3 regions of the Paenibacillus sp. CCS19 genome follow, and region 2 is predicted to be linked to each of the others. Evidence: riboswitches for the same ligand, from Rfam matches in the RefSeq annotation. Region 2 holds a riboswitch; each other region holds the start of a gene.
The links. Region 2 has a riboswitch for cobalamin ahead of SBI19_RS02005 (S-layer homology domain-containing protein). Riboswitches for the same ligand answer to the same signal wherever they lie in the genome.
Positions count from the first base shown of each region.

Region 1: it holds a riboswitch for cobalamin, as region 2 does, so the genes downstream of both, SBI19_RS11630 (ABC transporter substrate-binding protein) here and SBI19_RS02005 (S-layer homology domain-containing protein) in region 2, are expected to answer to the same signal.
Region 3: it holds a riboswitch for cobalamin, as region 2 does, so the genes downstream of both, SBI19_RS27650 (ABC transporter substrate-binding protein) here and SBI19_RS02005 (S-layer homology domain-containing protein) in region 2, are expected to answer to the same signal.

Region 1 is NZ_BTCK01000013.1:87,115-97,128, forward strand. Features, by position in the region: gene SBI19_RS11600 (ABC transporter ATP-binding protein) at 1-238, shown strand, start outside; gene SBI19_RS11605 (ABC transporter permease) at 260-1,234, shown strand; gene opp4C (oligopeptide ABC transporter permease) at 1,231-2,151, shown strand; gene SBI19_RS11615 (stalk domain-containing protein) at 2,222-2,893, opposite strand; gene SBI19_RS11620 (DUF4003 family protein) at 3,018-4,004, shown strand; gene SBI19_RS11625 (M48 family metallopeptidase) at 4,093-4,746, shown strand; cobalamin riboswitch at 4,910-5,126, shown strand; gene SBI19_RS11630 (ABC transporter substrate-binding protein) at 5,314-6,303, shown strand; gene SBI19_RS11635 (cobyric acid synthase) at 6,377-7,969, shown strand; gene SBI19_RS11640 (cob(I)yrinic acid a,c-diamide adenosyltransferase) at 7,981-8,538, shown strand; gene SBI19_RS11645 (cobalamin-binding protein) at 8,560-9,375, shown strand; gene SBI19_RS11650 (cobyrinic acid a,c-diamide synthase CobB) at 9,372-10,014, shown strand, end outside.
Region 2 is NZ_BTCK01000001.1:415,038-425,051, forward strand. Features, by position in the region: gene SBI19_RS01985 (IMP cyclohydrolase) at 1-466, shown strand, start outside; gene SBI19_RS01990 (NUDIX domain-containing protein) at 546-851, shown strand; gene SBI19_RS01995 (P-loop nucleotide/nucleoside kinase family protein) at 896-1,432, shown strand; gene SBI19_RS02000 (antibiotic biosynthesis monooxygenase family protein) at 1,582-1,914, shown strand; cobalamin riboswitch at 2,000-2,194, shown strand; gene SBI19_RS02005 (S-layer homology domain-containing protein) at 2,384-7,438, shown strand; gene SBI19_RS02010 (DUF4430 domain-containing protein) at 7,539-8,576, shown strand; gene SBI19_RS02015 (energy-coupling factor transporter transmembrane component T) at 8,573-9,466, shown strand; gene SBI19_RS02020 (ABC transporter ATP-binding protein) at 9,439-10,014, shown strand, end outside.
Region 3 is NZ_BTCK01000067.1:8,900-18,913, reverse strand. Features, by position in the region: gene SBI19_RS27665 (YbjQ family protein) at 1-147, shown strand, start outside; gene SBI19_RS27660 (rhodanese-like domain-containing protein) at 221-535, shown strand; gene SBI19_RS27655 (heavy metal translocating P-type ATPase) at 734-3,046, shown strand; cobalamin riboswitch at 3,118-3,344, shown strand; gene SBI19_RS27650 (ABC transporter substrate-binding protein) at 3,522-4,535, shown strand; gene SBI19_RS27645 (FecCD family ABC transporter permease) at 4,539-5,576, shown strand; gene SBI19_RS27640 (ABC transporter ATP-binding protein) at 5,580-6,416, shown strand; gene cobT (nicotinate-nucleotide--dimethylbenzimidazole phosphoribosyltransferase) at 6,453-7,535, shown strand; gene cobU (bifunctional adenosylcobinamide kinase/adenosylcobinamide-phosphate guanylyltransferase) at 7,557-8,141, shown strand; gene cbiB (adenosylcobinamide-phosphate synthase CbiB) at 8,177-9,127, shown strand; gene cobS (adenosylcobinamide-GDP ribazoletransferase) at 9,109-9,924, shown strand; gene cobD (threonine-phosphate decarboxylase CobD) at 9,982-10,014, shown strand, end outside.

The DNA.
Region 1 (10,014 bases), on a different contig from region 2:
AGAGTTGAACCTTACGTATTTGTTTATTGCCCACGGTCTGGGCGCAGTCAAATACATGAGCGATCGAATTGCGGTCATGTATATGGGGAAGATCGTGGAGATCGGGACGGCGGAAGAGCTGTTCCGTAACCCGCAACATCCCTATACGAAGAAGCTGCTGGGTGCCTTCCCGATCGCCAATCCGCGGCTTCGGCACAACGCGCGAGCTGTACTTCAGGACGATGCGAATAATTATTGATGAAGATCCGGGGTGTTTGTTTTGCTTAATTACGTAATACGACGGATCCTGATTGCCATTCCGGTTCTGTTCGGGGTAACGATCATCAACTTTATCATTATGAGAATGGCGCCGGGCAGTCCTATCGACATGCTCGTCAGTCCGAAGCTTCCTGCTGCGGCGATCGAAGCGAAGAAGGTTGAGCTGGGGCTCAACTCGCCCGTATACGTCCAATATTATCACTGGCTGAAGAACCTCGTACTTCACGGGGACCTAGGCTATTCCATGATTACGTATGAGTCCGTAACGAAGATGATATGGAGCCATATGGGGCCAACCGTACTGCTGATGGGAACGGCGCTTGTCCTTGGTGTAGCGATTGCGATTCCGCTTGGCGTTCTAAGCGCGACGAGACAATATTCCAAGCTCGACTATACGGCAATGACGGGATCGTTCTTGGGCATATCGGTTCCCAGCTTCTTCTTGGGTCTGGGTCTCATCTATGTATTCTCGCTTCAGCTGCATTGGCTTCCTTCCAGCGGCATGACCGAGTTGGGCGGCAGCGGAGGAGTGGCGGATGTATTGCGGCATATGATCCTGCCTGTTATCGTGCTGACAGCTAGCGTTGCGGGACGAAACGTTCGTTACGTACGATCGAGCATGCTGGAGATTATGGGGCAGGAGTATCTGCGAACCGCGCGTGCCAAGGGATTAAGAGAATTCCTTGTCGTTAACCGCCATGCAATGCGCAATGCATTGATTCCGATTGTAACGGTGCTGGGCATGGAGATTCCGATACTGTTCGGAGGCGCGGTCGTCATTGAACAGATTTTCTCCTGGCCGGGCATCGGGCAGTTGACGCTGTCTTCGATTATGAGCCGTGATTACTCCACGATTATGGGACTTAATCTTGTAGCGGCTTTCGTCGTCATTCTCGCCAATTTGTTGACGGACGTTCTATATGCCTTGGTCGATCCTAGAATCAAATACAGCTATCAAGGAGCGGCCAAATCATGAATCTATTCAAGCGGTATTTCATTCGGCGATCGGAGCCCGCAGTTGGCAGCGATCTAGTATGGACTGAACGTGACGGCAGCTCCAAGGGCATGTTCCTGATTCGCTTCAAGCGCCATAAGCTGGCGGTAGCGGGGTTCTTCGCGTTATGCATCATTGCATTGTGCGCAGTGCTTGCCCCATTCATAACGGCCTATGCGCCAACGACCGTAACCGATTCCTTCGGGGAAGGGCCTTCCTGGAAGCATCCGCTCGGGACAGATTTGGTCGGACGGGATATGCTCAGCCGTCTCATTTATGCGGCAAGAGTTTCGTTAGCCGTCGGCATCGGTGCAGTGGCGATCTCCGCTGCCATCGGGACGGTTCTCGGACTGATTTCCGGATATATTGGCGGCTGGATTGACGGCATTATTATGCGGATTACGGACATCTTCATGTCGTTCCCTTATATCATGCTTATTCTGGTCGTATCCAGCATTGTGGGGCCGGGTCTGCTGAATATTATTCTGATCTTAGGTGTGCTCGGCTGGCCGGGCGTCGCTCGTCTCGTTAGAGGCAACGTGTTATCGATTAAGCAGATGGACTATGTAAAGGCAAGCGTCGTGCTTGGCTTCCGTATGCCGCGTATTCTGTTCCAGCATATTCTTCCGAATACGGTAGCGCCGATTCTGATCTACGCGACTTCCGGCGTAGCGTTAGCCATTCTCGACGAAGCGGCACTGAGCTTCCTCGGACTTGGCGTTCAGCCGCCTACGCCAAGCTGGGGCAATATGCTGGCAAGCGCTCAATCGCTTACCGTATTGCTCAGCCAATCCTGGTTATGGATTCCGCCGGGCGTGCTCATCATTATTACGGTATTGTCCATCAACTTCATTGGAGACGCGCTTCGGGATACGCTTGACCCTAAGAATAATAAATAGCGCCACGTCGAGTAACAGCCAACTATAGAAGCCCTGTCCAATGGACAGGGCTTTTAGCTTGCACCTAAGTTTACTTGTAGTAAGAAGTCGTCAGCGGAACGAACATGCTGCCGCCGTCTTTTACATCCGCGTAAATATACAATTCCTCTACGCCGCTAATGTTAATCTCGAACGTTTTCAACCCTTCGCTGACGGCAACCGTATCGATCTCGAGGTCGATGGAAGTGTCTGAGTCCTGTACGAAGAATCGCTCGATGTCTTTGCCGATCGCCGCTACTTGCAGGTACAGCTTCTGGTATTTGCCCTTCGGATAGAGCATGAAGCTGCTGGATCGATTGCCGCTTAGATTGTTGAAGAAAACATCCTTGTAATCTTTGCCGTTGTAACTCGTCAGCTCAGGATCCTTCGTGCGATGATCGCTGCCGAAGCTGTCGGCGATCGGAATGCCATCGACCTTCTCGCCGAGCAGAATCGTATTGGTCTTGCCGTCATATTCAATGGCAACGCCTAATGCCTTGGAAATGGCCCGTACAGGAAGATAGGTGCTGTTGTTGTAGGAAATTGGGGCTAGAGCGGCGCCTTTGTCGTTCTGAGGTTGAAACGGCTTCCCATCCACCTTGAATTTCATCGAAGGGTCCAAATACGCTTTGATCTGTTGAAGCTTCGTACCTGCATATACGCCAGCGCTGGTGCTCGCTAGCAGAATAGCCGCGGCTCCGGCTGCAATCCATTGTTTCTTCATACCGTCACTTCCTCCCGACTAATGCATGGTTTCAAATTGGAAAATTCCAGTTAATATTGTACATAGAATATTGCAATTGTAAAATGATTCCAAGGACTTATTCGCTTATAGAGGAGAATAGAGCATGAAGGAGAATAGAGAACGGCTCTCGTTGTTCGTGGAGAACGCTGGCGCGATGAAGAAGGGATTCGCCTGGCATCATGGCATGGTGAACCGGTTGGCCGCACTGTTGTATGCCGTCGAGGATAAACAAGTCGATATAGCCGCCATTAAGGACAATATGGATCGAATCAAGAAGAACACAGGCATGTTTTCTTCGTTCAGAGGCAACGTTAGTTTTGCTGCTCAGCTAGCGCTCTCCGATGAGCCCGATACGCGTCTGCTTCATGCACTGGATGTCTTTGATCTGTTGAAAAATGTGAAGTTCCGGTCATCGCCTTACCTCCCGGTCGCTGCGTACCAGATTGCTGCCCATTCCACGAAGGATCAATTCGCGGATGTGGTCGCAAGAGCCAAGGCTTTCTACACCGCGATGAAATCGAATCATCCTTACCTGACGGGGCAGGATGACTATATCTATGCCGCCATGCTGGCGCTGTCGGATATTGAGGTCGAAGCGGGAACCGCTCGAATGGAGCAGTTCTACACCGAATTGAAATCTGAGCTGCGCCGAGGCAATGCCTTGCAAGCCTTAACCCAGGTGCTGGTGCTAGGAGCGGGAGATGAGGAGCCGGCAGCGCGGGTGCTGAGGCTGAAAGATGCTTTTCGTTCCAGGGGAATCAAGATGGATCGATCAGATACGTTGTCGTCCATAGGTGTACTGGCGCTGCTTCCTAGTGAGGATGGCGAGCTTGTCGAGAATCTGGTGCAAACGTTCGAATGGCTGCGGACGCAGAAGGGGTTCGGCAGATGGTCCGTCACAGAACCCGAGCTTCTGCTCTACTGCACTGCTTTGGTCGCGTATCAGCATGTGCAAGAGCTGTCCAGCCGTGTCTCGTTTACGACGCTCAGCACGAGCTTGACGAACATTCTGATCGCTCAGGAGGCGGCAATGACGGCGGCGGCAACGGCATCTGTAGTAGCTGCATCGTCTTCGTCCTCGTCAGATTGATTGGCACGGAGGCTGCATCGGTAGACGGATTTCTACTGCACGCACAGCCGCTACCCGTCGTCGCAGCTTTTGCGCTATAATAGGGCCTATGCATATTCAACAAGATGAACGAATCATACAATTCCACGTGTCCTATGGACAGCGGAACAAGTTATCCATCCATGTCGACCCGACGGGATTGGTTACCGTGAAGGCGCCGAACGGCACCAGCGAAGAGCTGATCGTGCGCGCCGTGCAGCAATATGGGAAGCAGATCGCGGCGCAGCTTGATGCAATCGAGCGGGCGCGCGATGTGTCGCATATCCGAGAGTATGAGGATCATGGCAAATTCCTTCACCTCGGCCGCTATTACACGCTCGATGAACTGATTGATACAGCGGCAGCAAGCGAGGAGGAGCTTCGACTGCGGCTAAGGAAGTTTTATTTTGCCAGCTGCAAGAAGGTTGTTCTGGAACGAATTACGGGATACCAGCGACAGTTGAAGCTGATGCCCAAATCGATCGAAATCGTCGAGTCGGCGACCAAATGGGGCAGCTGCAGCTCGAGTAAACAGCTAACGTTCAACTATCGTCTAGCCATGGCTCCGGTCGATGTGATCGACTATGTCATCGTGCATGAGCTATGCCATCTCAAGCATATGAATCACGACCGCTCCTTCTGGCGGCTCATTGGGAGCATTATGCCCGATTATAAGGAGAAGGAAGCTTTCCTAGCTCGATATGGGCAGGCGATGACGCTCTAGCTGTATGGTATTTAATAGAAGATGATGTCGTCGCTTTAGTTCGATAGGAGAAGAGAATATGAATTTGGACCGGCATGTTACAATTGCTTGTCAATCGGCCGAACCGCCTTCCCAGTTGCGCAAGTCTCGGTTATAATGAGTGGGAGATTTTGCGTAAAACCATCATATTTTTATGCCATTAGGTGCCTTGTCGGTCTTCAAGAGCTGTTAGCGCTCAAGGGGACTGCGCAGGGTTAAAAGGGAAACCGGTGCAAATCCGGTGCGGTCCCGCCACTGTAATACGGGGACGACCTCGAAGTGCCACTGTTCGTTATCGAATGGGAAGGCGAGGAAGTCATGAACCCGTAAGCCAGGAGACCTGCCTAATCGGTACGCCAATGAAGCTCCTTCGCGGAAAGGATCGGTCGATCAGGGCAGACGCTTTTGTCTGTTTGCTTGTTTATTTTCCTGATTTGTATCGCCTTGTTTCCTTATGGAGACAAGGTTTTTTTCGTTGTATGGCCTTTCATGAAAATGGATCGGACTGTGCGCATTCTCGCCATTACAATCGGTAAGGGGAAGAGAAGAATGCAACGTATTTTACTAGTTTTGATGTCAGCTATGCTAGCTGTGATGTTGGCGGCATGCGGAGCGGACAAGAGCACGGAAACCAAAGGGAACGCGGATGCGGTTTCGAACGCGACGTCAGAAACTTCACAAGAACAGACAGAGCAAGCCAAGAGCACGGTCTATCCGCTTACGGTGAAGGACGCATCGGGCAAAGAAATCACGTTCGAGAAAGCGCCTGAGAAAATTGTATCGACTTCGCCGGCAGAGACGGAAATGTTGTTCGCGCTCGGCTTGAACGACCGGATCGTAGGCGTATCGGACTACGATGACTATCCGGAGGAGGCGAAGAGCAAAACAAAAGTCGGCGGCGTAGTCGAGCCTAATGCAGAAGCGATCGTCGCTGCGGGATCTGACCTTGTCGTGTCCGGCATCTCGATCAGCGAAGAGGCGCTCGAGCATCTGAACTCGCTTGGTCTGAAGGTGTTCGCGTCGAATCCGAAATCGGTGGACGATGTGCTGAGCGAGATTCTGTTATTGGGTCAAATCACGGATAAACAGCCGGAAGCGGAAGCGCTGGTCGGACAGATGAATGCGGACATCCAGAAGGTGAAGGATGCGGCGGCGACCGTTAAGGATAAGAAGAAAATGTACATCGAGTTCTCGCCGGGCTGGACGGTCGGCAGCGGCGAGTTCATGGATGAACTCATCACGCTGGCAGGCGGCATCAATATCGCGTCGGATGTGGCAGGCTGGTATCAGATCAATGAGGAGCGAATCGTCGCCGACAACCCGGACGTTATTATGTATACGCTGGACGGAATGGACAACGACAGCGGCAAAACGATCGATCAGTTGATCTACAGCCGCACGGGTTGGGACCAGATTAAAGCGGTGAAAGACAAGCAGGTAATCGGCGTTGACGGCAATTTGCTGTCCCGTCCAGGCCCGCGGATTACGCAAGGTCTGCTTGCAATCTCGAACGCGCTTTATCCTGGAGCGGTCAAATAACAAGCGATCAATGGTAGATGCAGAGGAGGAGCCGAGATTGTGCTCCTCTTTCTTTCACTTTAGGAGGGAATTCATGATGTCGGACTGCTTCAATACTAAAGTGTCGTACGAGACCGAAGGGACAGACTCGCGGCATCCCGCCGCAACGATCATGCTGCAGGGTACGGCGTCCGATGTCGGCAAGAGTCTGCTTGCGACAGCGCTGTGTCGTATCTTCAAGCAAGACGGCAGGAAGGTGGCCCCTTTCAAGTCGCAGAACATGTCGCTCAACTCTTATGTGACGCCTGATGGCCGAGAGATCGGCAGAGCGCAGGGAATGCAGGCGGATGCTTGCGGCATTGCGGCGACGACCGATATGAACCCGATCCTGCTGAAGCCAACGAAGGACATGGTATCGCAGGTTGTCGTGCATGGCAAACCGCTGATGGATATGGCCGCACGGGATTATCGGGAGCACTACCTTCCCAAGGCAGGGGCCATCGTGAGGGAGGCGCTTGCCCGTCTCCGTGATGATCATGACATTGTCGTGATCGAAGGAGCCGGCAGTCCGGCGGAAGTGAACCTGAAGGATCGAGACATTGTCAATATGCGGCTGGCAAGTTGGGCAGACGCTCCGGTGCTGCTGGTTGCCGACATTGATCGTGGGGGCGTATTCGCAGCGATCGTCGGCACGATGGAAATATTGGAGCCGGAAGAACGGGACCGCGTGAAAGGCATTATTATTAACAAATTCCGCGGGGATGTCTCGCTGTTGACGCCCGGCGTAGATTGGCTGGAGCAGCGAATCGGCAAGCCGGTGCTTGGCGTCGTACCCTATCTCGGCGGGCTGCAGCTGGAAGACGAGGATGGGGCATCGCTGGACGCCCGAGGCTACCGTGCGCGTGCGACCTCGAGCGATGAGCTGGATATTGTCGTGATACGGCTGCCTCGCATCTCGAATTTCACCGATTTTGACCCGCTGCAGCATGAGCCCGGCGTCGTCCTTCGTTATGTGCGTCATGCACGCGAGTGGGGAGAGCCGGACATCGTCATTATACCCGGAAGCAAAAACACAGTGGAGGATTTACTGTTCCTAAGAGAATCAGGCCTTGAAGCACTGCTGCTTAAACACATCCGAGAGGGCGGCAGAGCGGTAGGCATCTGCGGGGGCTACCAGATGATGGGCCAACGGCTGCTCGACCCCGACGGCGTTGAATCGAACGTTCCGGAGCTGGCGGGACTGGCCATCTTCCCAATGGAGACGGTATTCGCGAAGGAGAAGACGACGGAGCGGGTGACAGGAACGTTCGGGGCAGGTCTGAACGAAGCGATAACGGTGGAAGGGTATGAAATTCATATGGGTCGGACGACCTTCACGGATCCAGTCATGCAGCCTTTCCGCATCCGGTCAAGCCGCTTGAATGAAGAGTCAACTTCGTATCATCTGGATGGAGCCATATCATATGACTGCCTCCTATGGGGTACGTATATCCATCATATTTTTCACAATGATCAGTTTCGCCATAATTGGCTGAACGAAGCGCGTCATAGCAAGGGACTGCCGTTGTCCGAAGAAGAAACCCCGTTCGGCCGTCTGCGGGAGATGAGCTTCGATCGACTGGCCGACCATGTTCGCAAGCATGTCGATATGGCGGCGATTTACAAGATCATGAACGGAGGGAAATAGCAATGAACGAGATGACGGAAGCAAGCAAGCCTAGCAAGGAACGAGGGTTGGTGCTTGTCTATACTGGCGATGGCAAAGGAAAAACGACGGCAGCGATCGGCGTGGCAATTCGTGCCGCAGGACGAGGATTAAAGCCATTGATCATTCAGTTCATTAAATCGCCGGAACGTTCGTATGGCGAGGCGATCATGCTCGACAAGCTGGATATTCCGATTCATCAGATGGGCGTCGGCTTTACCTGGCTAAAGACGCCGGAGGAGCATCGCGAGGCGCTGGCGAAGGCGTGGGCTTATGCGAAGGAACGGATTCTTTCTGGAGAGCATGGGCTTGTCGTACTGGATGAGATCAACAATGCGCTCGCGATCGACCGTTTCCCGATTGACGATGTACTGCCGCTTGGAGACGTGTTGGAGACGATTCAGCGCCGTCCGCAAGGGCTGCATCTCGTGCTGACCGGGCGCGATGCGCAGCCGGAGGTATTGGCGGCTGCCGATCTCGTAACGGAGATGAAGCCGCATAAGCATTATTATGATGAAGGCGTGCCGGCTGTTCGCGGCATCGAATTTTAAAGAAAAATGAGGTCTGGAGCCATGAGAATCGCATCGCTGTGTCCAAGCAATACAGAACTGCTCGCATTCGTCGGCTTAGCTGATCGGATTGTTGGCGTCGATAAATATTCGGATTGGCCGCAGACGCTGAACAACGTTCCTCGGCTGGGCTCGGATATGGATATCGATATGGACGCGCTGGAGGCGCTTCGGCCGGATCTGGTCGTCGCGTCGCTGAGCGTTCCAGGCATGGAACGAAATATCGAACGCCTGGAGGAGCGGAAGCTTCCGTATATTGTCCTTGATCCAAACAGCTTGGCCGATATCGGCAGCAATATGCTGACTGTAGGCGCTGCAACGGATACGCTGGCGCATGCTACTGCGGCACGAGAACGGTATGAGCATATGCTGGATCAATATCGCGAAATAAGCCGGGCGGTGACAGAGAGGCCGAGGTTATATTGGGAATGGTGGCCGAAGCCGGTCTTTACGCCAGGCGGCGCCAATTGGTTGACTGAAATTAGCGAGCTGGCGGGCGCGGTCAATGTATTTGCCGATGATGAGAGGGCGAGCGTGCAGACCGATTGGGAGGATGTTGTCGGTCGTGATCCCGATTATATCCTGCTTGCTTGGGTCGGCATACAGCAGCATCTCGTTAAGCCGAATACCGTTAGCAGCCGTTTGGGAGGGTCGGAGCTTCGTGCTGTTCGAGACAGCAACGTGCTGGTCATGGAGGAGCCGCTGTATTGCCGACCATCGCCGCGATTAGTCGCCGGGCTTAGCAAACTGGCTGCTGCGCTGCACCCCGATCACTATCCCGCATATGACGAAGCGAAGCTGGAGGAGTGGCTGGCATGACACGGTCGATTGTTATAGCGGGACCCGGAAGCGGAGAGGGCAAGACGACGGTCGCCATCGGATTGATGGCAGCGTACCAGAGCTTAGGTTATGCCGTGCAGGGCTTCAAATGCGGTCCGGATTACATCGATCCGACTTATCATACGGCTGCAACAGGCAGGCCTTCTCGCAACTTGGACAGCTGGATGTGCGCGTCGGCCGCTGCTCGCGAGCTGTTCGAGAGAGGCGCTCGCGGGGCGGATATCGCCATCGTTGAAGGCGTAATGGGAATGTTCGATGGGAAGGACCCGCTCAGCAATGAGGGGAGCACGGCGGACATTGCCAAGCTGATCGACAGTCCGGTGCTGCTGGTCGTCGACTGCAGCGGCATGGCAAGGAGTGCGGCAGCCATTGTGAAAGGTTTTCAGAGCTTCGATCCCGATGTTCGAATTGCTGGCGTTGTAGCGAACAAGGTCGGCAGCCGCGGGCATTTTGAAATGATTCAGAAGGCAGTCGAGCAGGCGTGCGGCATTCCGGTTGTCGGATACCTTGAGCATGGCGACCAGCTTGTTCTGCCGGAGCGACATTTGGGCTTGGTGCCGTCCATCGAGAGAGGGGAGTTGTCTCCATTCTTCGAGCTGCTGGCGGAGCGGGTTAAAA
Region 2 (10,014 bases):
TATGCATATCGTCACCAATGGCGATCAGACGGATACCGTCTATGACGGCATCAAACAAGGAAATACGTTCATACAGCTGCTGATGACACGCGAGTTCGAACCTGATGCGCCGCACTATACGCCGCGTATCTCTGCAATGCTCGACACTGCGAACCAATCGTATACGCTCTCGATTCTGAAGACGCATGATAATGATCCGGCAGTATGTTTGCGGCAATTCTATCATTACAGCTCGTTCAAATCAGGGATGGGACATTGCATCCATACGTACCGTGCGGAAGAGAACGGGGTTCTGAAACCGTTCGTAGGCGAGCCTTTCGAGGTGCCGCTATGGGATTCCATCGAAGACACTGCCAATTACTACTGGGAACGGCTGCATGCCGATAACAAAATCTCGCTGCTCGTAAAGTTTATCGATGTGCGAACAGAGGAAGTTCATCTCGAAATTCGAAATAAGAATGTGTAGATTCTGACTAGCAGAGCTGCTGCGATATCCGTGTTTAAAAGTAGCGCGAGAACGACTCTTGCAACTGGAGGGAAATACGATGTCTATTGTGACGGACGCCAAAGGCAATGTACTGCTGGATTTGATTAAGATATCCGAATCAGAGCTATCTACTAGGGAGCTTGATGCACCGTTCACGCATGCGTTAATCGTTGTTAGATGCCAGGGTAAATCGCTGATGATGTTTAACAAATGGCGCAGCAGCTGGGAGCTGCCCGGCGGCGTAATCGAGTCCGGTGAATCAGCAAGGGATTGCGTGTGCAGGGAGCTGTACGAGGAGACGAATCAGACGGTAAGCGATATCATATTCATCAGATATCGGTGCAGTTGCAATCATAGACCATAAACTGATAGAGCTGGCTATTTCGGATGAATAAGGAGCGAGCAACCATGACTGAACCACTTGATCTAGCGAAACTTATCGATCGGGAGCGCGATGGCGATCATTCCGTTGTTATTCTAATGTGCGGCATTGCTGGTTCAGGGAAGACTACACTGTCGCAGCAGTTAGCTGAACAACAGGGCTATAGTCGACTATCGATCGATGAGGAAGTGTGGCGGACTTATGGTCGGTACGGGGTTGATTATCCGATTGAACAGTATCGAGCGAAGCTAGATGCCGCACATCAACGGCTGTTTGCTCGACTTATCGCACTTATTCAAGCGAAGAAACATGTGATCGTCGACTCCAGCTTCTGGAATCGTCGTGAACGTGATCGATATAAGCAATTAATAGAAGAAGCCGGCGGACGCTGGCGGCTGCTTTACTTGCGTGTTCCTCCAGACGAATTGCGTCGACGGCTTAAGGTGCGCAGCGAGCGATTCGATGCGAACGCTGCTTTTCCCATTACGGAAGAGCTTCTAACCACCTTCATTAACGGCTTCGAGGAACCGAGTGGTGAAGGGGAAATTATCATTGATAATTAGTACGGATTTCTTCTTTATTTGAAGCGATAGGTTAAACCACTTATTGGATGCTTGTCTATCATAGGATGATAGCGTATGGTAGATTTGTTAGGTTGTACGAAGCGTACTGTGCAACCATTCTATACCTATCCATAGGAGGTACGAATACGATGAGCGGAATTGCAAAGACGCCGCAACCCCCGTATTATGCGGTGATTTTCACATCCGAACGGACAGACGGGGACCTAGGTTATGGTGCGATGGCCGATAAGATGGTTGAACTTGCTTCGAGCCAACCTGGATTTCTTGGTGTTGAGAGCAGCAACCGCGACGAAGAGAGACTCGGAATTACAGTATCATACTGGGAGTCCTTGGAGGCGATCCGTAACTGGAAGGAGCATTCGCTGCATCGTGTCGCACAGGAACGAGGAAAGTCGACTTGGTATTCGAAATACGCGCTTCGCGTGTGCAAGATAGAGCGAGACAGCTATTTTGAAATGTAATCGCATGTCGTTTCGGGACCATGTTTGTGAACTTTTTCATAGACAGTCCATGCAATAGTCTGTATGATGAACAGGATAAATAATTGAATACAAAGTCCGTAAAGGTGCAGCCTTGCTTGCAAGTCTGCTTAAAAGGGAAGTTCGGTTACAATCCGACGCGGTCCCGCCACTGTAATTGATGAGCACCTCTATATGAAGCCACTGGTTGTTTAGACGCTGGGAAGGCATAGAGATGCGATGAATCATGAGCCAGGAGACCTGCCTTTATGTGAATTTTCTTTATTCTTCGGGGGGTGAGAATAAGAAAGACGTAACGGATACAAATGATGTATCTGATAGGTTCGAAGTGTGCAGCTGGCTTCAGCATGCACATTCGACCTTTATTAAGCCGCCCTCGAGGGCGGCTTTTTTGCGTTTTTGAACATCGGTAATTGTACGGATTCTAATTAGTTACGAGGAGCGTTATAGGATGAAATTATCAAGTAAATTAAGGCGAACATCTGCGAGAGCGGCATTGAAGCTTCTGCTCGTCATTGCGGTGTTCATTACGAGCTTCACGCAAGCTTTTCAAGTTTATGCGGAAGTGGATTCCGTTCCAGCTTCGCGTACAGCAGCCGAGTCTATGCAAGATACATCGAGCAATACCGAACTGGCGGATGTGTCTTCTCCAACGACTGATCCACTTCTTACAGAAGTTCAGACGGCTATCGAAGGCGCTGCACAAAGCATGCTCAGCCTTGCGAAGATCGGAGACTGGCAGGCTGTCGGTCTTTCGAAGGCAGGGAAGAAGCTTCCTAGCAATTATGCAGCAGGTCTATATAAGACGCTTGTTGCGAATAAAGGTACCTTCACGCTGGTGACGGACTACGAGAGAACGGTAATCGGTCTTACGGCGGCGCATCAAGATGCGACGAAGTTCGCCGGATACAATCTGATTGAGAAGATCTATAACAATGCGAGAATGACCAATCAGGGACTGAATGGTCCTCTATATGGGCTTATCGCACTAGACAGTGGCAGATACGCGGTTCCAGCCGATGCGGTCTGGACTCGCGAGAAGCTCGTCGCTGCCATTATTGCATTGCAGAAGGCAGATGGAGGCTTTGCGCTCGGCGGCGGTGCCAGCGATCCAGATATCACGGCCATGACGCTGACTGCTCTATCACCTTATGCGGGCCAAGCAGATGCACAGGCCGCGATCGGCAAAGCTGTAGAGTGGCTGTCGCTCAAACAGCAGGCAAATGGCGGTTACCTCTCATGGGGAGCGGATGCTAGCGAAAGTGTGGCTCAGGCGATCATTGGACTTACTTCGCAAGGTATCGATCCAACAACTGACCGTTTTACGAAAAATGGCGTCAACCTCGTCCAGAAGCTGCTCAGCTTCCGCTTAGCGAACGGAACATTCTCGCACACGCCTGGGGCTGCTTCGAACGGCATGGCGACAGAGCAAGCGCTGCAGGCGCTTCTTGCCTACAATGCGTTCAAGTCAGGTGGCAATCGCCTGTATGATTTCGGAACGCCGCAAACATATGGCTGGCCGGCGCAGTGGATTCTTGGATCAAGCTGGTCCGACACCGAATGGCAGGCGGTAGCCATTGCCCGCGCAGGGTTGAGGGTGCCGGACAGCTATCTATCAACGCTTCCTTCGCTGGCTTTCATCAAAGAGTCCCCTGAGTATGCTTATGTGACGGATTACGAGCGGCTTGTAATCGCATTGTCTGCGCTGCGTCAAGATGCTGCTGACTACGACGGCATGAATCTTGTAGAACGAATCTACAACAGCGACATCATGGAGAACCAAGGAACGAATGGTTTAGTGTTTGCACTGATTGCTCTTGATAGCGGTGAGTACACAACGCCTAGCGATGCGAAGTGGGATCGTACGAAGCTGTTGAAAGCGATCTTGGATCGTCAGAAGGCGGATGGCGGCTTCGCCTTAAACACAGGCGCCAGCGATCCAGATGTGACGGCGATGACACTGACCGCACTCGCGTCTTACATGAGCCAAGCCGATGTGAAGACCGCAGGCGATCGAGCAGTTGAATGGCTGTCCTTGAATCAACAGGCGAACGGCGGATATTTGTCATGGGGGACCGATTCGAGCGAAAGCGTATCGCAAGCGATTATCGCCCTGACGTCCAACGGTATTGACCCGACGAGCGCTAAATTTACGAAGAATGGCATTACGCTGCTGGATAAGCTGTTCAGCTTTTACCAATCGGATGGCGGATTCTCTCATGTCATTGACCCGCAAGCGGCTTCTGACGCCATGGCAACCGAGCAGGCTCAGCAAGCTCTTACCGCATACGAGAAGTTCGTGCGCGGAGAGGGACGCTTGTACCAGATGGGCAAGCCGCTATTGACGGTATCCATCCAAGTAGAAGGGCCGCAAGGTCCGATCGCAGAAGGCAGTGCAAGCGGCACGAATGCACTGGCGGCACTCCAGAACCTTCTGTCAGAGAAACAAGTGCCAATTGCGGTAACGGACTCATCGTTCGGCAAATACGTATCCGCCATTAACAATATCGTAGCAGGTACATACGGCGGCTATGATGGCTGGATGTTCAACATCTATCGCGCTGGTAAATGGATTTTCCCATCCGTTGGCATGGATGCGTTTGAACTGAAGAAGAATGACCGAGTTGTCGTTTATTACACCGGTTCCGACACCCAGATGGTCGATTCCATTCAAGTAACGCCAGCTGAACCCAAAGCTGGGGAATCCTTCACTGTTGCGGTGACTCAGGTCACCTCCGTATGGAACAATGATGCTCAAAGCAGCGAGATCGTCAAATCCGCTGCAGCAGATGTGCAAGTTAAGATTGGCGGCACGACTGTCACAACAAATAACGAGGGCATAGCGACGTTCAGCGGCGGCTTTGCGCAAGCTGGCACGTACACCGTCGAAGTAACTGGTTATGTGACTGATCAAGCACCGAATCTTGTTCGTTCGACGAAACCGCTTGTCATTGCGCCAGCTTCTACGACGAACCCAGGCAACGGTGGATCGATCACAAGTTATGTGACGCTGTCCGTCAACGGCGATAGTCAGAAGGGAACGATTCTTGCATCGAAGCAGGTCGCGCTTCAAGCCGGCGATACAGCTTTCACGGTTCTGGCGCGAGAGCTGCCGGGCAAGATTCGTTATGAGGGCTCGGGCGCTGCGATCTATGTGCAAGGCATTGACGGCCTAAGCGAGTTCGATCGCGGCCCGGACAGCGGCTGGATGTACGCGGTTAACGGCATTTTCCCAAATCATAGTGCGGGTATCCACACTCTCCATGCAAATGATGTCGTTGCATGGCGCTACACGAAGGATCTCGGCTGCGACCTAGGTGCTTGTTATACGCCAGGCACAGGTACGGGCACGGGCGCAGGTGCTGGCACAGGATCAACGACTCAACCAGGCGCTGTTATTGACGTGCCGAAGGATCTTCAGAAGGATTACGAGCTGAAGCCGACCAAGGAACAAGCTTCGCAGCCGATTACGCTGAACATCCCGGATGTCCAGCATAAGATCGTATTGAATACGGAAGAGTCGACAGACGGGCTTCCTCAACTGACGGCGAACAAAGGCAATTTGACCCTTTCCGTTGAGCAGGGAACGAAGATTTTATCGGGGCAGTCGAGCCTAGAACTGTTTACCGGCATCGACCCAACACGTGCAGATCTGCTTAAGCTTATCAATGGCCAACAGGCACAAGGCACAACGGTTAACAGCATTATGCATGCGTTCCTCATGGGCGCGGCAGATTCCTCGTATACGTTCGATCGCACACTGACGCTTACGATCAAGGGAGCGAAGGGACAACTAGCTGGTTTTATTCAAAATCAATCGTTCACCCAAATCAAGCTGTTCGCTTCGGATGAAGAAGGCAAGAAAGCAACAGCAGGCAAAGAGCTCATCACTTACGCCTACTTAGTCGGCGACGATCTGATCATTAAGACGAACCACTTCACTTCGTTCGTTACGTACACGACACAAGCAGCATCGACGGAAGTAGAGCTTAGCGCATTGTTCTCCGATGCGAAACAAGTATCGGCTTGGGCTGTGCAATCGATCGAGGATGCTGTGCAGAAAGGCTTCGTACAAGGCAGCGGCGGCAAATTGAGCCCTAAAGGATCGGTGACGCGCGCGGAGTTTACGAAGCTGATGGCGGCGGTGCTTAAGCTGGAGGTAGAGCAGTCAGCAACGACTTCCTTCAAGGATATCCAGCCGACAGCATGGTACAGCCCTTATGTAGAAGCAGCGTACAAGGCAGGTTTCATTACGGGTTATAACGGCGAGTTCAAACCGAATGATACGCTTACGCGTGAACAAATGGCCGTCATGATCGTTCGAGCGTTTGGTGTTGAAGAAGGAGAAACTTCATCAACAACATTAAATATTAACGATATTAACCAAGTATCATCATGGGCACAATCCGCTGTGAAGACTAGTCTCGCGCTGCAATGGATGAACGGCGTAGGCAGCAAGTTTGATCCAGCTGGAACCGTAACACGCGAGATGGCGTTTGTCGTTGCGATGCGTTCGTATGACTACAAGTCCGACGGTACGGAGCAAGAACTGCCTGCTGTTGAAGTTCACAAGCAAGCGGTCGAGAAGCAAATCGCACGAACCGCACAATACTTGCTCAAGTCTGTGACGAACCCTACCGTATCAACTCTTGGCGGCGAATGGACGGTACTGGGATTGGCACGTTCGGGCGAGAAAGTGCCAGCTTCTTGGTATAACACGTATTACGCAAACCTAGAGAAGACGCTGAAGGAAAAGGAGGGCAACCTCCACAGTGTCAAATACACCGAGTATGACCGCGTCATTCTGGCGCTGTCTGCTCTCGGCCGCAGTGTGGACGATGTTGCAGGCTACAATCTGCTCGAGAAGCTGGCTGACTTCGATACGTTGATCAAACAAGGAATCAATGGTCCGATCTTCGCCCTTATCGCATTAGACAGCAACCAGTATGAGATCCCTATCGTGAAGAGTGTATCCACACAGACGACAAGAGAAGGCCTCATCCGGTTCATTCTAAACCGTCAGATTGCAGGTGGGGGATGGGCTCTCGGAGAGAACGCCACGGCTGCGGACGCAGACGTAACGGGAATGGCGATTCAAGCGCTTGCACCCTATTACACGGATAACGCAGACGTTAAGGCCGCAGTTAATAAGGCGCTCGCATGGTTGTCTGCACAGCAGCAGTCGGATGGCGGTTTCGCAAGCAACGATGCGAACAACGTAGAGAGCGCAGCGCAGGTTATCGTCGCGTTGACGAGCTTGGGGATCAACCCGCATACCGATACCCGTTTCGTGAAAAATGGTCATTCTGTCGTTGATGCACTCATGAGCTTCGCAGCCGCAGAAGGCGGTTTCTATCACATTAAGGCTGGCGGCAATGATAACGGCGGCGCCCAGCCAGGCATGGCTGATCCGATGGCTGCGGATCAAGCGATGTACGCGCTGGTCGCGTACGATCGACTGCTCGGCGGCAAGACAAGTCTGTATGACATGACGGATGTAAAGTAAGTTGCATGTATCTCAGCGCATGGATAGAATGCAGTGAACACGAGAGAGGCAAGGGCATACTGAATGCCCTTGCCTCGTTATTTGGGGGTGTACATCACGTATGAAGCTGTCCGCGAAGAAATGGCTTACTTTAGTCGTTATCGTAATGGTACTAGCCGTTGCTTACTTCTATGGCGGGAACGGTTCGTTCACCAGCAATAAGTCTACGACTGGAACGACCGCGGATCTAACGATCAAAGATACGATAGGATCGGTATCGCTTGAAGCCGCCTCGTCTGATGAAACGCCGGATTCATCGCAAGCGGACAATCCGAATTCAACATCCACAGATGACGTTTCGCAAGATGAACCAGCTGCAACAACAGATCAGAATCCAGACACTAGCGTCGAGCGAGACATAACGAAGACGGATACCTCGCAAGTACCAACAAATATAACGACAGAGCAAGCTGCTGGTACGAAGACTCCATCAACAAGTAAGCCAGAAGGAACGAGTACGCAAGACACCGGTGCCGCTGAGAAGGGTCCGGATAAGAGTAAGCCGAGTGCGACAAGCAAGACAACGACTGGAGACAAGGGCAAGGACAATCCAACAGCCGGAAGCCCAAGTCAAGATGATAAAGATACAGACAAGGACAAATACCAAACCGAACCGGTGCCTGCCGGCAAGCCGAAACCGGTCGAGCCGCAGAATACGGACGTCGATAAGAAGAAGTCCTACACGGTTACCTTATCGGTCATGTGCAAGACGATTCTTGATCACTTAGATCTATTCAACAAGGATAAGCTGGAGGTGCTGCCGGACGACGGCGTCATTTTCCCAGCCACGAAGGTCACATTCTATGAGGGAGAGAGCGTCTTCGATGTGCTGCTCCGAGAGATGAAGAAGGCCAAGATTCATATGGAATTCGAAATGACGCCTCTCTATAACAGCAATTATATTGAGGGCATTAACAATATTTATGAGTTCGACTGCGGTGAGCTTAGCGGCTGGATGTATCGCGTCAATGGATGGTTTCCGAACTATGGCGCCAGCCGTTATCAGTTGAAAGATGGCGATGTCATCGAGTGGCTGTACACCTGTGATCTCGGCCGTGATATTGGTGGCGGGCAGACAGCGACGGAGGGAGAAGAGTGAGAAGAGATTCCTTCGCGACGTATCACCCGATTGTCAACTTCTGCTATTTCGCAGCTGTATTGGCGTTCAGCATGTTCTTCATGCATCCGATATTTCAAGGCATTGCGCTGGTCAGCGCAATCACTTATTCCATCGTATTGAATGGACGAAGTGCGGTTCGATTCAACCTGCTCTATATGATGCCGATGTTGATCCTTCTAGCAGTTGCTAACCCGCTCTTTAATCACGCCGGCGTGACCATCTTGTTCTATATGAGAGACGGAAATCCAGTAACGCGCGAATCCATTCTATACGGCATCGCATCTGCCTGCATGTTGATCACTGTGATGATCTGGTTTTCTTGCTATAACAAGGTGATGACTTCTGACAAGTTTATTTATTTGTTCGGCCGGATCCTACCTTCGTTATCGCTTATTTTCTCGATGGTGCTTCGTTTCGTGCCGCGGTTCAAGCATCAGATTCGCGTCATCTCAGTCGCTCAACGCAGCATCGGCAGAGATGTGACGCAGGGCAGCATCGCCCAACGTGCTCGTCATGGCATTCGCATCTTGTCCATTATGACGTCATGGGCGATGGAGAATGCGATCGAGACGGCAGATTCAATGCGAGCGAGAGGATATGGTCTTCCAGGCCGAACAAGTTACTCGCTCTATCGGATGGATCGGCGTGATCGGATGATGTTGATGATTATGTCACTGCTCGTTGTAATCGTGCTTATCGGTGCCGGAACAGGCGAGAATAACATTCGTTATTTTCCGTCGATTCATATGAAGGAGCAATCCTGGTGCAGTGGCATCGTGTATGCAGCGTATGCGCTGCTGTGCAAGCTGCCTGCAATACTATCGCTCGTGGAGGAACTCAGATGGAAATCTATCGTATCAAGGACTTAAGCTTCGCTTTTCCCGAGCAGGAGAAGAAGGCGCTCAATCAATTGAATCTATCGATTGCAAGCGGGGAATTCGTAACGCGGGCCAGCCGATCCGGCTGCGGCAAGAGCACGCTGCTGCGTCATCTCAAGTCGGTGCTTACGCCGCATGGTGAGCGAAGCGGCGAAATTCTGTATAAGGACCAGCCGATCCGTGATATGGACCATCGTACGCAAGCATCCGATATAGGATTCGTCCTCCAAAATCCAGACAATCAGATCGTTACCGATAAAGTGTGGCACGAGCTCGCATTCGGGCTTGAGAGCTTGGGGCTCGATCAGCAGACGATGCGTCTGCGGGTAGCGGAGATGGCCAGCTTCTTCGGGATTCAGACCTGGTTCCATCGCGATGTATCGGAGCTGTCCGGCGGCCAGAAGCAGCTGCTGAACCTTGCTTCCATTATGGCGATGCATCCATCTGTCCTCATTCTCGATGAACCTACTTCACAGCTGGATCCGATCGCTGCCATGGAGTTTCTAGATACGGTGCACCGAATCAATCGGGAGCTCGGC
Region 3 (10,014 bases), on a different contig from region 2:
GCAAGAGACGTCGCATTCGAAGAAATGCGGGCGCAGGCCGTACGTTTCGGCGCGAACGGCATCGTCGGCGTTGACATTGATTATGAGGTTATCCGAGACGGCATGCTCATGGTTGCGGTTAGCGGCACGGCAGTGAAATACCGCTAAGGTGGACATTCCTACCGCCATCTAGTTACAATGGAATGAACGACCATATCAGCAGCTGAAGGAGATAGGAATTATGTATGATGAAATAAGCACCGACGAGTTGCGCGAAAGACTCGAGCAAGGCGAGAAGCTGTATCTGATCGATGTTCGCGAACCAGATGAATGGGAAGACGGTCATGTGGCGGAAGCGATCAGCATTCCTCTCTCGCAGCTGCAAGCACGGGTTGGGGAGCTGGCAGCCGGCGGCGAAGAGCCATTCATTCTGATGTGCAGAAGCGGCAATCGCAGCAGCAGAGCATGCGATTATTTGACGGCGCTCGGCTACGAAGTCGTCAATGTTGCAGGCGGCATGCTCAACTGGAACGGTAAAGTGGTAACAGGCGCGTAAGCGTAATAGGAAGCGCACATGTATCCATTAGAAGCTCGCATTCCCCTCGTCCGAATAGACGAGGTGGAGGCGGGCTTTTGCTTTGCGTATAGGGAGTAGTGAGTTGATAGATGCTTAAACGGCCGAGGGATAAGATGAGACATGCTTCTTAAGGAGTGGACATACAATGGTGTGAGACGAAGAAGGAGTGATGCGTCTATGTCTTTGCCAATGATGACCCCTCCGCTTGTACCAACAGACGCTGAATCTCATCCAAACGATGCCGCGTCATTCGATCCGATATCGGTCGATCTTCGAATCGGCGGCATGCATTGTACGGCATGTGCCACGCGGATTGAGAAAGCCGTAGGGCGCCTTCCCGGCGTGAAGCAGGCAGCGGTCAGCTATGCGTCCCGTTCGGCATGGATCGTCTACGAGCCATCGCGATTAAGCGTTAACGATATCGGCAGCGTCATTACGAGGTTAGGTTTTCAATCGTCATCGGAACAGCGGCCTGCTTTCGATCGGCAGGAACGAACGATGCTTTTGCTCAGACTGATTCTCTCCGTATTGATGACCATTCCGCTGCTGTTGCCGATGGCTCATCATATGGAGGCATTATCGTTCATACCCGTCCCTGAACTGTTGATGAACCGCTGGGTGCAGCTTGGGCTTGCTACAATCATCCAGCTGGTTCCTGCTGCTCCGTTCTATTACGGCGCCTACTATGCACTGAGGCAGAAGGCCGCCAATATGGATGTGCTCGTGGCTACAGGAACGACTGCCGCATATTTGTACAGTCATTACATGGTATTTCGCGGCGGCGGACTGCCGGTAGGTGCGGACAGCGCGCTTTATTTCGAGACATCGGCAGTCGTCATAACGGCTGTGCTGTTGGGCAAATGGATAGAAGCCGCTGCGGCAGGCCGCACCGCTTCAGAGCTAGGCAGTCTAGGTGAGCTTCAGCCTGCGATGGCGACAATTCTGCGAGATGGACAGCGGGAAGAGCTTGCATCGGCGCAGTTGAAAGCCGGGGATGAAGTGATCGTTGAACCGGGCCAGCCGTTCCCCGCAGATGGCGTGCTTCAATCTCATTCTGCGGAAGCAGACGAATCGCTGCTGACCGGAGAAAGCAGGCTTGTCGCCAAGCAGCGCGGGGATCGCGTGTATGCCGGTACAATCAATGCGCGAGGTGAAGCGCACGTATATGTGAAGGCAGCCGGTTCCACGACCGCGTTGTCGAGGCTTCATGCAATGATGCGAGAAGCGCTCGCATCGAAGACGTCCGTTCAGCGCAAGGCGGATGCGATTTCCGGTGTTTTCGTACCCGTCATGATTGGTCTGTCTATCGCAACATTCGTCATCAGCATTCTCTGGTGGACCAAAGGGGATGGAGAAGCGGCATTCATTCGAGCGCTGGCTGTTCTGTTAGCCGCTTGCCCTTGCGCGCTTGGCCTCGCCACGCCGTTATCGCTTGCGGCGGCTTCGATCGCCTCGGCGAAGCGGGGCATTGTGTTGAAGCAGGCGGATGCTTTGGAAACAGCCGCGCAGCTGCAGGCGGTTGTGCTGGATAAGACAGGGACGCTCACGGAGGGCCGTGCGCAAGTGACAGCCGTTCACGCCGATACGATGCATCCGGCATCGCTGCTGAGGCTGGCTGCGGCTGCGGAGGAACATGCCTCTCATCCCTATGCTGCCGCGGTTCGAGCGGCTGCTGCACATGCATCGTCTACGAATGCATCGTCTGCGCAATACGTAGCGCAACCATCATCAACCAGTGATAGAGCGAGCCGTACGGAAGGTGGATCGTCGGTTGAATTGGATGGATATACAGTTGCGGTCGGCGGATACGATTATGCGATCAAATATGGCTGGCGCTTGACGGATTCAATTCGGCGTTTCGCAGTCGAGCATGAGCGCAAAGGCGAGACGATCTGGTATGTCGCCGTCGATAACCGCTGCGAAGGGGCTATTGCGCTTGCGGATCCGCTTCGTGCGGATGCGCGGGAAGCGATCGCGATGCTGCGACAGGCAGGCATTCGTCACATTGTGCTTGCCTCAGGCGACCGCGAAGCAGCTGCAGCAGCCGTTGCAACGCGATTGCGAATCCGAGAAGCGCATGCTTCGCTTCGCCCCGAGCAGAAGGTTGCGCTCATTCATTCGCTGCAGAAACGATACGGAGCGGTCGCAATGGTAGGCGACGGATGGAATGACGCCCCCGCGCTGGCCGCTGCAGACGTCGGCTTCGCGATCGGAGGGGGCGCTGATGCAGCGATGGGAGCGGGTCAGCTTGCCTTGCTGCATGGCAGGCTGACCGGCGTTGCCGATACGGTCCGCATTAGCCGTTTGACGATGCGCAATGTGAAGCAAAATCTAGTGCTTGCTTTTGTCTATAACGCAGCCGTTATACCAAGTGCGGCGCTTGGCCAGTTGAAGCCTTGGATGGCTGGGACGGCGATGGCGCTCAGCTCGTTATCGGTTGTCGGCAATGCGATCATCCTTCGATTCCAGCTGCGACGGAAGAAGCGATAAGTCATTTATAGGAGTAGGAAAGGATAGACAAATCGCATGTCCGATGATATAGTTACTTTCGTTCATTCAATTGGATATGCAATCGAGCAGGTGCTCAGCGGAGGAGCGAACATTGCGCTAACCGCACAGCACAATAGGGAAGCCGGTGTAATTCCGGCACGGACCCGCCACTGTAAGAAGCGTTTGGCATGCAGCAGCAGCCAAGCAACCGCACTGACAAGTGTCACTGAGGATCACCTTGGGAAGACGTCAGATTCGGGCTTCAAGTCAGGATACCTGCCTGTCTCGGTCATGCATCTACCTACGTGGGGTTAGGGAAGGTGTTGGATATTCGCTTATTGGCGTAATGCAGCAGCTGGCGATGTGCATCTACTAGATGCTCGCGACAGGTGCAGGGCTGCGTTGACTGAAGCATTTCCGACCCTTGTGTCGGGAATGCTTTTTTATTTTTCTATGATCGAAAGGAAGAGATGACATGAACAAGCAACAAGCACAGCTGCGACAATGGAGGAAGCTAGGTCTTCTTGCAATCGTAATGGTACTTGTGCTGCTCGCCGCATGCGGCAGCAAAGACAGCAAGACGAATGATACTTCGAGCGCTTCGCAGCAGGAACAGTCCGCGGAGCAGAGTAATGACCAGACGACGGAGCCTGCAGCCGAGGAGCCAGGCGCAACGGTATATCCGCTGACGTTGAAGGACGATTCCGGCACGGAAATTACGCTTGAGAAGGCACCGACTCGCATCGTAACGATTTCCCCAAGCGAGACGGAGATTGCATTTTCAATCGGAGCCGGTGACAGCGTGGTCGGAGTCGACGAATACAGCAACTACCCAGAGCAAGCAAGCGCAATCGAGAAGGTTGGCGATATGACGACCAACATCGAGAAGGTAGCCGCTTTGAATCCGGATCTGATTCTTGCATCCGTAACGGCCAATGCTCAGGCGATCGAGCAGCTGCGCGCATTGAAGCTCAATGTATATGCAACAGAGCCGAAGACCTACGATGCCGTCATCGAGAAAATCAAGAACATCGGCGTACTGACGGACAAGCAGCAAGGTGCTGCTGAAGTTACAGACCATATGAGCCAAGTGAAAGCCGATATCGAATCGAAGCTGGCCGGCGCCGAGAAACCAAGCGTATTCATCGAATTCTCGACAGGCTGGACGGTCGGCAAAGGCGAGTTTATGGATGAGCTGGTGACGCTGGCAGGCGGTCAGAACGTTGCGCAGGATAACGGCTGGTTTGAATTCGATGCCGAGCAAATCGTCAAGAGCAACCCGCAAGTCATCGTTTATCCTGCATTAGCGGAGCAGCCGAACGCTATTCTGGAAGGCATCAAAGCCCGTCCAGGCTGGAACGTCATTGACGCAGTGAAGAACAACCGACTCGTCGAGGTGCCGGAGGATCCGCTGTCCCGTGTCGGCCCACGTCTTGCAGATGGACTGCAGGCGCTCGCGAAGGCGATTCACCCGGAACGATTTCAATAACGAATGAGACTGCGATCAGTCTTATATGGAGGAGCAGCCATGCTCCTTCTTGTCGTTTCTATCGGTCTGGCAGTTTCGATCGGTTCAGCGGGCTTATCGCTGTCAGACGTATGGGGCATTCTCATCTACAAAATAACCGGTATCCACCTGCTTGGCGATTGGTCCGACAGTGACGTCGCGATCGTGATGCAGATCCGGCTGTCGCGCGTCATCCTCGCGGTGCTCGTCGGCGCTTGTCTGGCGACAGCCGGCGCAGGCTTCCAAGGGGTGCTGCGCAATCCGCTTGCTGACCCTTATACGCTGGGCGTCGCGTCCGGCTCCTCCGTCGGCGCGGCTTTTCTTATTTTTTTCGGGTTACAATCGCTCATTGGTTTATGGACGATTCCGCTAGTTGCTTTCGTAACCGGCGCTTTGACGTTGTTCGTTGTGTTTGCGCTTGCTCGTTCGAAGGGAGCCATGGCGCTCGAAACGCTTATTCTTGCAGGGGTCATTATACAATCATTCCTCGGCGCGTTCGTGTCGTTCATGGTGTCGATGTCAGAAGGCGTTGTGAATCAGATATTATACTGGCTCATGGGAAGCTTGGCGCTGAGAAGCTGGGAGCATGTATACATGCTGCTGCCATTCTTAATCATTGGCGTGCCGCTCATTGCGCTCTACGCGCATCGGTTGAACCTATTCGCATTCGGCGAGAGGCATGCGGCCCACCTTGGCGTCAACGTTGAGCGGACGAAGCTCATCGTGTTGATCGGTTCAACATTGCTTACCGCTGCTGCGGTATCGGTATCCGGCGTTATTGGTTTCGTTGGTCTAGTAGTGCCGCATCTGCTTCGGCTGCTTGTCGGTCCAGATTATCGTCGACTTATTCCGTTGTCCGCGATTGGCGGCGGCATCTTCGTCCTCTGGGCAGATACGGTTGCACGCATTGCATTATCGCCGCGGGAAATTCAACTCGGCATCGTAACGGCACTAGTCGGTGCTCCGTTCTTCGCATTGCTGCTGTATCGTCACAAGCTGGGAAGCGGTAAAGGAGGCGTATAACGGATGATTGAAGCGAAGCGGGTCAGCTTGGCAATTGAACATTCGACGGTTGTGAATCAGATGACGTTCTCCTTCTCGGAACCGGGGATGTATGGCATTATCGGGCCCAATGGCGCGGGCAAAACATCGCTGCTTAGGCTCATGTCCGGTGCCGAACAGCCTACCTCCGGCAGCATTCTGCTGGAAGGGAAGCCGATCGGCGCATACCCGCGCAAGATGCTGGCAAGAACGATGGCAGTCCTGCAGCAAGGCGGTCTGCCTCCAGTTGGCTTCTCTGTGCGTGATACCGTTGCTATGGGACGCTTCGCGTACCAAGGCTGGTTCGGCGACGAGCCGGACGATCCGACTCCGCTGATCGATTCAGCGCTTGAGCGGATGGGGCTTGCCGAGCTCCAGCATCGTTCACTCGATCGATTGAGCGGCGGCGAACGACAGCGTGCAGCTCTTGCCCAAATCATGGTGCAGAATCCACAGATCATGTTGCTCGATGAACCAACCACTTACCTCGATATCGGCTATCAGCTGCAGCTGCTCGAGACGGTGCTGGAATGGCAGCGCGAGCGGGGCATGATCGTAGTGGCGGTGCTTCATGACTTGAATCTGGCGTCCTTATATTGCGATCGGTTGATCGTTATGAAAGAGGGCGCCTTATATGCTTCCGGCAATCCGAGAGATGTCATCACGAAGGAGCTGGTCCGCGATGTGTACAACGCGGAAGCGGAAGTGATTTACTCAGAAGAAGGCGGTCCTCCGCAAATTGTGCTGCATCGAGAAGGATATTGGGCGAAGAAACATTCTTCATCGGATCAAGTTCCATTCATGCAGCCGATCGGACGATGAGCATTAAAATTAGAGCGAACGGGAGAGTGCAATAACATGACGGGAAATCTAGACAAGGAACTGCAATTGCACAGCAGGCTGACAGAAGTAATCGGGAACATCGAACCGCTGGACGAGTCTGCTATGCTGCGCGCAGAGCACCATTTGCTTAACTTGACCAAACCGCCGGGCAGTCTTGGCAAACTCGAGGATATTGCAACTCAGATTTCGGGTATTACAGGCGAGCTGTATCCGGACTTGTCACGCAAGGCCATTATCGTCATGGCTGGTGACCATGGCGTATGCGAAGAAGGCGTAAGCGCCTTCCCGGCCGAAGTAACCCCGCAGATGGTGTTGAACTTCCTGTCAGGCGGCGCAGCGGTTAACGTTCTGGCTAGACAAGCTGGCGCAGACGTGCGCTGCGTCGATATCGGCGTCAATGCCGATCTGAGCCATCCGCAATTGATCAGCCGCAAGCTTATGCACGGTACGAACAATATGGCCCAAGGTCCTGCGATGACGCGAGAGACCGCGCTTGAGGCTGTTCTTGTTGGAATAGAGGTCGTCGATCAGCTGTGGCAGGACGGTTATCGGATGTTCGCAACGGGCGATATGGGCATCGGCAATACAACAGCGAGCTCTGCGGTATTGTCCGTGTTGACGGGCGGGTCTCCGGAGGAAGCTGCAGGACGCGGAACGGGCATTAACGATGAGCGGCTTAAACACAAAATGGCGGTCATTCGTCGTGCAATCGAGACGAATCAGCCGGATGCTTCCGATCCAATCGATGTGCTAAGCAAAGTGGGCGGCCTCGAAATCGCGGGTCTTGCAGGCGTTATTATTGGCGCTGCAGCGCGCAGATGTCCGGTCGTTATCGATGGATTCATTTCCTCGGCGGCAGCGCTTATTGCTGCATCGCTGTGCAAGGATTCCGTACCCTATATGATCGGCTCCCACTTGTCGAACGAGCGGGCGCATGGTCAGCTCCTTCAACATATCGGACTTTCGCCGGTTATTCATCTGTCCATGAGGCTTGGCGAAGGAACGGGCGCAGCGTTGTGCTTCCACTTCATCGAGGCGGCACAGCGGATTATGAGTGAGATGGCGACGTTCGACAGCGCTGGTGTATCACGCGGGTAGCCTATTACAGGGGGATTCAGCATGGCAGCATTGATTACAGGCGGCGCGCGCAGCGGCAAAAGCTCGTTCGCTGAGCAATATGCAGCGAAGCTCGCAGATCGCGGGATCTACGTCGCAACCGCAGCAATTGGCGATGAGGAGATGCAAGAGCGAATTGAGCGGCATCGGAAGCAACGTCAGGAAGGCGCCTTCCAATGGCATACGATTGAAGAAACGATGGCGCTTTCGGAACGGCTGCGCGCTTTGAACGATCTTGGAGACGAAATGGTCAGCGGCGGAAGCAAACCGCTTGTCGTTCTTGTGGACTGTCTAACGTTGTGGTTGACGAATACATTGCTCGCGTATGAGCACGATTCGGTGGAGCGGCTGGAAAGGGAGGTTGATCGATTAGTTAAAGCGATTGCCGACTATCGTCATCCGCTGCTTCTTGTCACGAATGAGGTTGGCAGCGGCATCGTGCCGGCGTATCCGCTCGGCCGGACGTTCCGCGATGCGGCGGGACGAATGAATCGCACAATCGCTGAAGTATGCGATCGGACGTTTCTTGTCGTCAGCGGCATCCCGGTTGACTTAAGCCGGATCGCTGTGTCGCTGGACGACCTGTGATCGGCATTGTGTACAGCTGGCCCGAGCTGCTGCTGATGAGCGCGGCAGCGGTTATCGTCGATTTGCTCGTCGGCGATCCGAAATGGCCGACGCATCCGGTCATTCGAATCGGCCAGTGGATCCGCTGGCTGGAGAATCGGCTTCGCCGCGGCGTTCATGCTGATGCTAAGCCTTCCGTGCTTAAGCTGAGAGGAATCGTATTAACGGCTTCGACTGTGTTATTAGCTTGGTTTGCAATGGTATTGATCGTCGTCGCTGCGGATGCGATTCACCGCTGGCTGGGCTACGCGGTTAGCATTTGGTTTATTTCGACGACCATCGCCGTGAAAGGGTTGAAGGATGCGGCTATGCTCGTCTATCGTCCGCTGATCGAAGGCAACCTGCCGGAAGCGCGCAAATATGTCGGTTATATCGTAAGCCGCGACACCGATCATATCGATGAACCGGATGCGGCAAGAGCTGCGGTGGAAACCGTTGCCGAGAATACGGTTGACGCGTTCTTGTCCCCGCTTCTATTCGCTCTACTTGGCGGTGCGCCTCTCGCCATGGCGTATCGTGCTGCGAATACGCTCGATTCGATGGTTGGTTATCGGAATGAGAAATATCGATATCTTGGATGGTGCTCGGCGAGATTCGATGACGTGCTGAACTATATCCCTGCGAGACTTAGTTCGCTGTTGATGCCGCTGTCGGCCATGCTTGTTCCCGGTATGTCAGCGGTGCGTTCGATTCGAGCCGTATTGAAGTTTGCAAGACGCCATCCCAGCCCGAACAGCGGCATCCCCGAATCGGCGGCTGCAGGCGCGCTCGGGATTGAGCTTGGCGGCATAAACCGTTATTTCGGGCAGGACAGCGAACGAGCACGGCTTGGTTGGCCGCTGCGATCTCTAACGGCGAGTGATATTGTGCGAACCGTTAGGCTTTTATATGTGACGACGATGCTTACATGGATAGGAGTTATCGGGTTATGGTGGGCCGTACGATAAGAAACAGCTGGAATGGAGTGGCAGCAGCCGTTCAGTTGCTGACGCGCATCCCGCTGCCGATTCAAGTCCCTTTTGATCCGCCGACACTGGCACGCAGTTTGATTGCGTTTCCTATAGCCGGCGGCCTTATCGGACTGCTGACGAGCGGTGCCGCATCGCTGCTTGATTGGCTGAATATGCCATTGCTTGCTGCTGCGCTGGCGCTCGGCTGGTGGATCGCGTTGACAGGCGGGCTGCATTTGGACGGCTGGATGGATACGGCGGACGGTGTACTGAGCGGCAGGCCGAGAGAGCAAATGCTCGACATTATGAAGGACAGTCGAGTCGGCGCGATGGGAGTTATTGCGGCCGTTGTGCTGCTGCTCGTTAAATTTGCGGCACTCGTCACACTGTTCGAACGGACGGATTCGTCTATTGCATGGATGATGCTGGCGATCGGACCGGTATGGAGCCGTTGGTGGATGACGGCAGCGATCGCGATGTGGCCGAATGCAAGAGAAGGCGGCATGGGAGCGATGTTTCGCGCTGCGAAGCTTCGTCATGTGCTGGGGGCCGCGATTGCGGCAGCTTTGATATCAGTTCTGTTGTTATGCAGTGCTGGTTTGGATGGAACGAAAGTGTGGATAACCATGATCGTCATCGCTGCTGCTGCAGCACTGACGGGGACTGCTTTGGCTGTATGGTTGAACGGCAAGCTAGGCGGTTTGACCGGTGATACGTATGGCGCCATGAATGAAGCGGCGGAGGCGGCTTGTCTAGTCGCGGTCTGCGTATTAAGCAAAGTGTGGCTGTTCTAGACTGAACAGTAATCCGAATGCCATTTGTACTTAAGAATGTCGCAGGGAGTGGATCGAATGTTGGAGCGATATGGACATGGCGGCGATCTA